DNA from 3 places in the Dyella sp. PARNA 12/25 genome. Region 2 is predicted to be linked to each of the others. Evidence: predicted binding sites of a transcription regulator. Region 2 holds the regulator's gene; each other region holds the start of a gene.
The links. The regulator HrcA, encoded in region 2, represses chaperone genes, less so after heat shock. The targets are predictions, from matches to a motif close to TTNGCACTCNNNNNNNNNGAGTGCNAA.
Positions count from the first base shown of each region.

Region 1: the regulator HrcA is predicted to act here: its motif matches at 710-736, upstream of groES (co-chaperone GroES).
Region 3: the regulator HrcA is predicted to act here: its motif matches at 784-810, upstream of rpoH (RNA polymerase sigma factor RpoH).

Region 1 covers NZ_JBVQCI010000015.1:52,639-54,904, reverse strand. Annotated here, with positions in the region: gene AC0GUR_RS20135 (class II aldolase/adducin family protein) at 1-668, opposite strand, end outside; gene groES (co-chaperone GroES) at 811-1,104, shown strand; gene groL (chaperonin GroEL) at 1,157-2,266, shown strand, end outside.
Region 2 covers NZ_JBVQCI010000003.1:12,560-14,825, reverse strand. Annotated here, with positions in the region: gene grpE (nucleotide exchange factor GrpE) at 1-406, opposite strand, end outside; gene hrcA (heat-inducible transcriptional repressor HrcA) at 491-1,543, opposite strand; gene recN (DNA repair protein RecN) at 1,739-2,266, shown strand, end outside.
Region 3 covers NZ_JBVQCI010000012.1:82,917-85,182, forward strand. Annotated here, with positions in the region: gene ung (uracil-DNA glycosylase) at 1-675, shown strand, start outside; gene rpoH (RNA polymerase sigma factor RpoH) at 840-1,697, shown strand; gene AC0GUR_RS18875 (response regulator transcription factor) at 1,806-2,266, shown strand, end outside.

The DNA.
Region 1 (2,266 bases), on a different contig from region 2:
ATCAGGCAGGCGAGTCGGCCCTCCAGGGCTTCCACTACCGCGTCAGACAGTGCCTGGGTGCCGTAGGTGTGGTACGCCGCGCAGCGGATCGAATCCCCGCCGCCCACGGCAATCATGTAATGCGCGGCCGGAATGGCCATGCGGCACATCGCCAGCGCCGTGGCGTAGGGCGGGTGGACGTGGACGATGGCCTGCACGTCGGGCCGGGCCATATAGATATCGCGATGGAACCGCCACTCGCTGGACGGGCGTAGCTCCGGCGCCCACTGGCCCTCGCCGTCGACCAGCACGATGCCGTCCGGGGTGATGTCCTCGTAGGGGGTCCCGCTGGGCGTGATCAGAAAACTGTCGCCACATCGGGCACTTAGGTTGCCCGAGGTGCCTTGGCTGAGGCCGGAGGCGGCCAGTTTGACCCCCTGGGTTACGAGGTCTTTGCGCAGCGTCGTCTCGTCGCTCACGGGCGTGCATCGCCTTGGGTGATGGTGCAGGCCGGCATCGTCGTTGCTGCCGGCGCGCGTGTCGATAGGGGCCACGATTAGCTCGTCATCCCAGCTTTCGCTGGGATGACGGCCCAATGGGAAGCCGTCCTGAGCCAATAGCCCCTCGATTCTTTGCCCCGGCTGCTCTTGAAAGCCCCCCACCGCTCCCCCATTGCTGTACTCAGCCATCGGACGGGTGCCTCTTGCAGGGGGGCTTTGCGTCGTTAGAATTAGCACTCACCTCCGGGGAGTGCTAACAAAGCGCCAGTACAGGCGCCGCTCCGGGGTCCCCATTCCTGTTCAACCGTCCAACTCAAGCTGGAGCCCACCCATGAGCAAACTGCGTCCGCTGCACGATCGCGTCATCGTCAAGCGCCTCGAAGAAGAGCGCGTCTCCGCTGGCGGCATCGTCATCCCTGACAGCGCCACCGAAAAGCCGACCCGCGGCAAGGTCATCGCTGCCGGCACCGGCCGCATCCTGGAAGACGGCAAGGTCCGCCCGATGTCCGTGAAGGAAGGCGACACCGTGCTGTTCGGCAAGTACGCCGGCCAGGAAATCAAGATCGACGGCGAAGAGCTGGTCTTCCTGAAGGAAGACGACATCGTCGCGGTGATCGAAGGCTAAGCGCCTCTCCCGCACCTCTTCCCAACATTCAACGCATTCGAAGGAATAACCAATGGCTGCTAAAGAAGTACGCTTCGGCGAAGACGTCCGCGCTCGCATGCTCAAGGGTGTGAACACCCTGGCGAACGCCGTGAAGGTCACCCTGGGTCCGAAGGGCCGCAACGTCGTGATCGAGAAGAGCTTCGGCGCTCCGACCGTGACCAAGGACGGCGTCTCCGTCGCCAAGGAAATCGAACTGGCCGACAAGTACGAGAACATCGGCGCGCAGATCGTCAAGGAAGCCGCTTCCAAGACCTCCGACGTCGCTGGTGACGGCACCACCACCGCCACCGTGCTGGCCCAGGCGTTCATCCAGGAAGGCCTCAAGGCCGTCGCCGCCGGCATGAACCCGATGGACCTCAAGCGCGGTATCGACCAGGCCGTTTCGGCCGCCGTTGCCGAGCTCAAGAAGCTCTCCAACCCCACCGCTGACGACAAGGCCATCGCCCAGGTCGGCACCATCTCGGCCAACTCCGACGCCAACATCGGCGACATCATCGCCACCGCGATGAAGAAGGTCGGCAAGGAAGGCGTGATCACGGTTGAAGAAGGCTCGGGTCTCGAGAACGAACTCGATGTCGTCGAAGGCATGCAGTTCGACCGCGGCTACCTGTCGCCGTACTTCATCAACAACCAGCAGTCGCAGCAGGTTGAACTGGACGACCCGTTCATCCTCATCCACGACAAGAAGGTGTCGAACGTCCGCGAACTGCTGCCGGTGCTGGAAGCCGTCGCCAAGGCCGGCAAGCCGCTGCTGATCGTCGCCGAGGAAGTGGAAGGCGAAGCGCTGGCCACCCTCGTGGTCAACACCATCCGTGGCATCGTCAAGGTTGCCGCCGTGAAGGCCCCGGGCTTCGGCGACCGCCGCAAGGCCATCCTGGAAGACATCGCCATCCTCACCAATGGCCAGGTCATCTCCGAGGAAGTCGGCCTGCAGCTTGAGAAGGCCACGATCAACGATCTGGGCCGCGCCAAGCGCGTCGTGATCACTAAGGAAAACACCACCATCATCGACGGCGCCGGCGAAGCTGAGCGTATTCAGTCGCGCATCGGCCAGATCAAGGCGCAGATCGAAGAGACCTCTTCGGACTACGACCGCGAGAAGCTGCAGGAGCGCGTGGCC
Region 2 (2,266 bases):
TCACGGCGTGATGCTTTTCCGGGTCCAGCGGCTGACCCACCGGATCGACCTGCACCAAGCCATTGTTCTCGGCGATCTTCAGCAGCGACTTGAGCGTGAGCGCAATGCCCTCGCGCACGCTGGCCACATCGCCACCTTCCACTTCCAGGCCGCGCTCGAGGCCGTCGTAGACCGGCAGCAGCTCGTTCAACAGCTTCTCGTTGGCGAAACGGCGAGCCTGCTCCACGTCGCGGTGCAAGCGACGACGCTGGTTCTCGATTTCAGCCTTTTCGCGCAGCACCGTGTCGCGCAGCTCCACATTGCTGGCCTCCAGCTCGGCGATACGCGCCTTCAGCGCTTCCAGCTCCGCGTTGACTGCCTCATTGCCCTGCGCCTCGTTGGGCGCCGTTGGATCGTTGCTCTGCATGAATAACTCCAAGCCTTATCCGTGGCCGGTGCGCTAGGCACCAACCGTCAAACACTTGCGGGCAAACCCCGCCTCCCGAGCGCGTTATAGGGTCGTAGCGACGCGATTCAAGGCGTCACTAAGCAAACCGGCCGTCGCCTGGACCACAGGGATCACCCGATCGTACGCCATGCGGGTAGGACCGATCACGCCAACGGCCCCCAAAACACGGCCCTGGGCGCCATAACTGGCCGTGACCACGCTGCACCCTTCCAGCGCAGCAAAACCCGATTCTTCGCCGATAAACAGCCGCACGCCCGGCGCCTTGGCACAGACTTCCATCAGCTGCAGCAGCTCGTTTTTCTGCTGGAACGCCTCGAACAACTCGCGCAGGCGCTCCAGGTTGGCCAGCTCTGAGTAACCCATCAGGTTGGTCTGGCCGCTGACCAGCACGTCGTCCGTCTCGGTCTGAGGGGCAAACGAGGCCGCCGCCAGTTCGACCGCGCTGGACATGAGCCGGTTGAGTTCGCCACTCGCCTCGCGCAGCTCCCGCAGCAGATGCGCCCGGATATCGTCCAGACGCAAGCCGGCAAACTGACTGTTGAGGTAATTGGCCGCCTGCTCCAGCTCGCGGCTGTCCAGCGGCTTGGCCAGCTGGACAATGCGGTTCTGCACCTGGTTGTCGGAAAACACCAGGATCACCAGCACGCGGGCGTCAGGCAGTGCCACAAAGTCGATATGCCGCAGGGGAAAGTCCACCTGTCGCGGCACGGTAACCACCCCGGCAAAGCGGGTCATGGCCGACAACAGGGTCGAGGCATTGCCCAGCAGGTCGCGGGTGGTGGTCGGCCCCGGCGGCAGCTCGCGGCGCAAGCGAGCCATCTCGTCCATCGGCAGTGGCTGAAGCTCGATCAGGCTGTCCACGAACAGGCGCAAGCCGCGCGGCGTAGGCACGCGCCCAGCCGAGGTGTGTGGCGAGGCCACCAGGCCGGCTTCCTCCAGATCGGCCATGATGTTACGGATGGTCGCAGGGCTCACATCCAGGCCGGACGAACGCGACAGCGTGCGCGATCCCACGGGCTCGCCATCGGCGAGGTACTGGGCGATCAATGTGCGCAACAGGCGTCGTGCGCGGGCATCGAGTTGGGCGGCAGGCATGCTGTAGCAATCCGTGAGACAGAGAAGAAATAAGGTCTGGCGGAAAAGTTTGCAAGGAATGGGGTTGGGGAATGGGGAGCGGAAGCGTGACAACCGAGCGCTGCGACACGGCTTAGGCGTCCGGGCCTTCGCCCCCACTACCCGTCCCCCATCCCCTCCCCCTTACAATCCACCGACTTCACCATACCGTCGCCCATGCTCACCTCGCTCTACGTTCGTCATTTTGCCGTCGTCGAAGAAGCCGAGATCGCCTTCGGCCCGGGTCTTACTGTGGTCAGCGGCGAAACCGGCGCGGGCAAGTCCCTGCTGGTGGACGCCCTGATGCTGCTCGCTGGCGCCCGCGCCGACAGCGGCATGGTGCGCGCCGGCAGCGACCGCGCCGAGCTCACCGCCGAGTTCGACCTGACCCACCTGCCCGAGGCGCGCGACTGGCTTCGCCGCGAAGAGCTGGACGAGGAGGACAGCTGCCAGCTGCGTCGCGTGATTCGCGCCGAAGGCAGCTCGCGCGCATGGATCAACGGCCGCCCCGCCAATGCCAGCCAGCTTGGCGAGCTGGCCACACTGCTGGTGGAAATCCACGGCCAGCACGAACACCAAGCACTGCTTTCGCGTGCCCATCAGATGGAGCTGCTCGACGCCTATGCGGGCAACGAAGCGCTGGTGGCGCAAGTGCGCGAGCTGGCGCAGCAATGGCGTGAGCTGGGCAACCGCATCCGCAAACTC
Region 3 (2,266 bases), on a different contig from region 2:
GGTGATTACCTGGCGCGACCCGACATGCAAACGTTAGGCGAGTTCCTGCGGCATGAGAAACAGGCGGGCAAGGTGATCTATCCACCTGGGCCGGAGATCTTCGCCGCTTTTGATCACACCCCGTTCGATGCGGTGCGCGTGGTGATCCTTGGCCAAGACCCGTATCACGGGCCCAATCAAGCCCACGGCTTGTGCTTCTCGGTACGGCCAGGCGTTCAAACGCCGCCGTCGTTGCAGAACATCTTCAAGGAAATCCACAGGGACCTCGGATTCCGGGCGCCGGACCACGGTTGCCTGACTCCCTGGGCCGACCGGGGTGTGCTGCTGCTCAATGCTGTGCTGACCGTGCAGCAAAGCATGGCGGCCTCGCATCAGGGCAAGGGTTGGGAAGGTTTCACTGATGCCGCCATCGACGCGCTCAACCGGGAGCGGGAGGGGCTGGTCTTCATGCTCTGGGGCTCATACGCCCAGAAGAAGGGCCAACTGATCGACAGTCAACGCCATTGCGTTCTGCGGTCCGTGCACCCATCTCCTCTATCAGCGCACCGGGGTTTTATCGGCTGCGGGCACTTCTCGGCGGCCAATCAATACCTGGAAGGCCGCGGAGTGGCCCCCATCGACTGGTCACTGCCGATGCGCGCCGAGCTGGCTGAACGGGCTTTTCACGGCCCCTGAACCGCCTGGCCGGCATAGTGAGGCCTCCCCTGGGATGCCCCACTGGACGGGCGTCCCAATTTCCTGTACTATTCAGTTCATCAAAGGTCCCGGAACCTTTCGGGGCCTTTAGCACTCTCCATACCCGAGTGCTAAGCTGATCCCCTATTCAGGAGGTTCCATCCATGTCTCAAGCTTTGGTGACCGCCAACCTGCCGGTGCCGAGTGTCGTCGGCAGTCTGGATGCCTATATTTCGGCGGTCCATCGGATCCCGGTGCTCAGCCAGGACGAAGAGCAGGCGCTGTCGCGCCGCTACAACGAAAAGGAAGACCTGGAATCGGCCCGCCAGCTGGTGATGTCTCACCTGCGTTTCGTGGTGCACGTGGCACGCGGTTACAGCGGCTACGGCCTGCAGATGGCTGACCTGATCCAGGAAGGCAACATTGGCCTGATGAAGGCCGTGAAGCGCTTCGATCCGGACCAGGGCGTGCGTCTGGTCAGCTTCGCGGTGCATTGGATCCGTGCCGAGATGCACGAGTTCATCCTGCGTAACTGGCGCATCGTCAAGGTTGCCACTACCAAGGCGCAGCGCAAGCTGTTCTTCAACCTGCGCAAGAGCAAGAAGCGCCTGGGTTGGATGAATGCCGAGGAAGTGCGCACCGTGGCGAAGGATCTGGGTGTGCCGGAAGCGACCGTGCGCGAGATGGAATCGCGCCTGTCGGGCCGTGACATCGGCTTCGAAGCCCCGGCGGATGCCGATGAAGATGCCAAGCCGGCACCGGAAGCGTTCCTGATCGACGACGGCGCGGACCCGTACGACAACGTGGCCGACGCCGACCAGGCAGACAACCAGCTCGATACGCTTTCGACCGCGCTGCAGAAGTTGGACGAGCGCTCGCGCGACATCATCCAGCGCCGCTGGCTGAACGAAGAAAAGGCCACGCTGCAGGACCTGGCCGATGAATACGGCGTCTCCGCCGAGCGCATCCGTCAGGTCGAAGCCAACGCCATGAAGAAGATGCGCAGCCTCTTCGCCGCGTAAGCTTTACGATCGGCGTAACATGCCAACGGCCCCTTCCGGGGCCGTTTGGCTATGCGGAGACAGGGCAGCTTCCGTACCCATTGGACCGGATTTACACAGCCTACCGCTATGCCCCGAGTGCTGGTCATCGAAGACGACGAAACCACGGCGCGAGAAATTGTCGCCGAGTTGAGCGTGCACGGCATGGTGGCCGACTGGGTCGCCAACGGTCGAGAAGGTCTCGCCCACGCAACACAGCGCGACTACGACCTGGTGACGCTGGACCGCATGCTGCCCGGTATGGACGGCATCGACGTGGTTGCGGAAATGCGCCGTGCCAGCATCGACACGCCCGTGCTGATGATCAGCGCCTTGAGCGATGTGGATGAACGCGTGCGCGGCCTGCGCGCCGGGGGCGATGACTACCTGACCAAACCGTTTGCACCCGATGAAATGGCCGCGCGCGCAGAAGTGCTGTTGCGCCGCCGCCAACCGCAAGGCGCGCAGCGCTTGCGCGTGGCCGATCTGGAACTGGATCTGGTGAGCCACGTCGCCTATCGCAATGGCCAGCCACTTACCCTGTTGCCCAC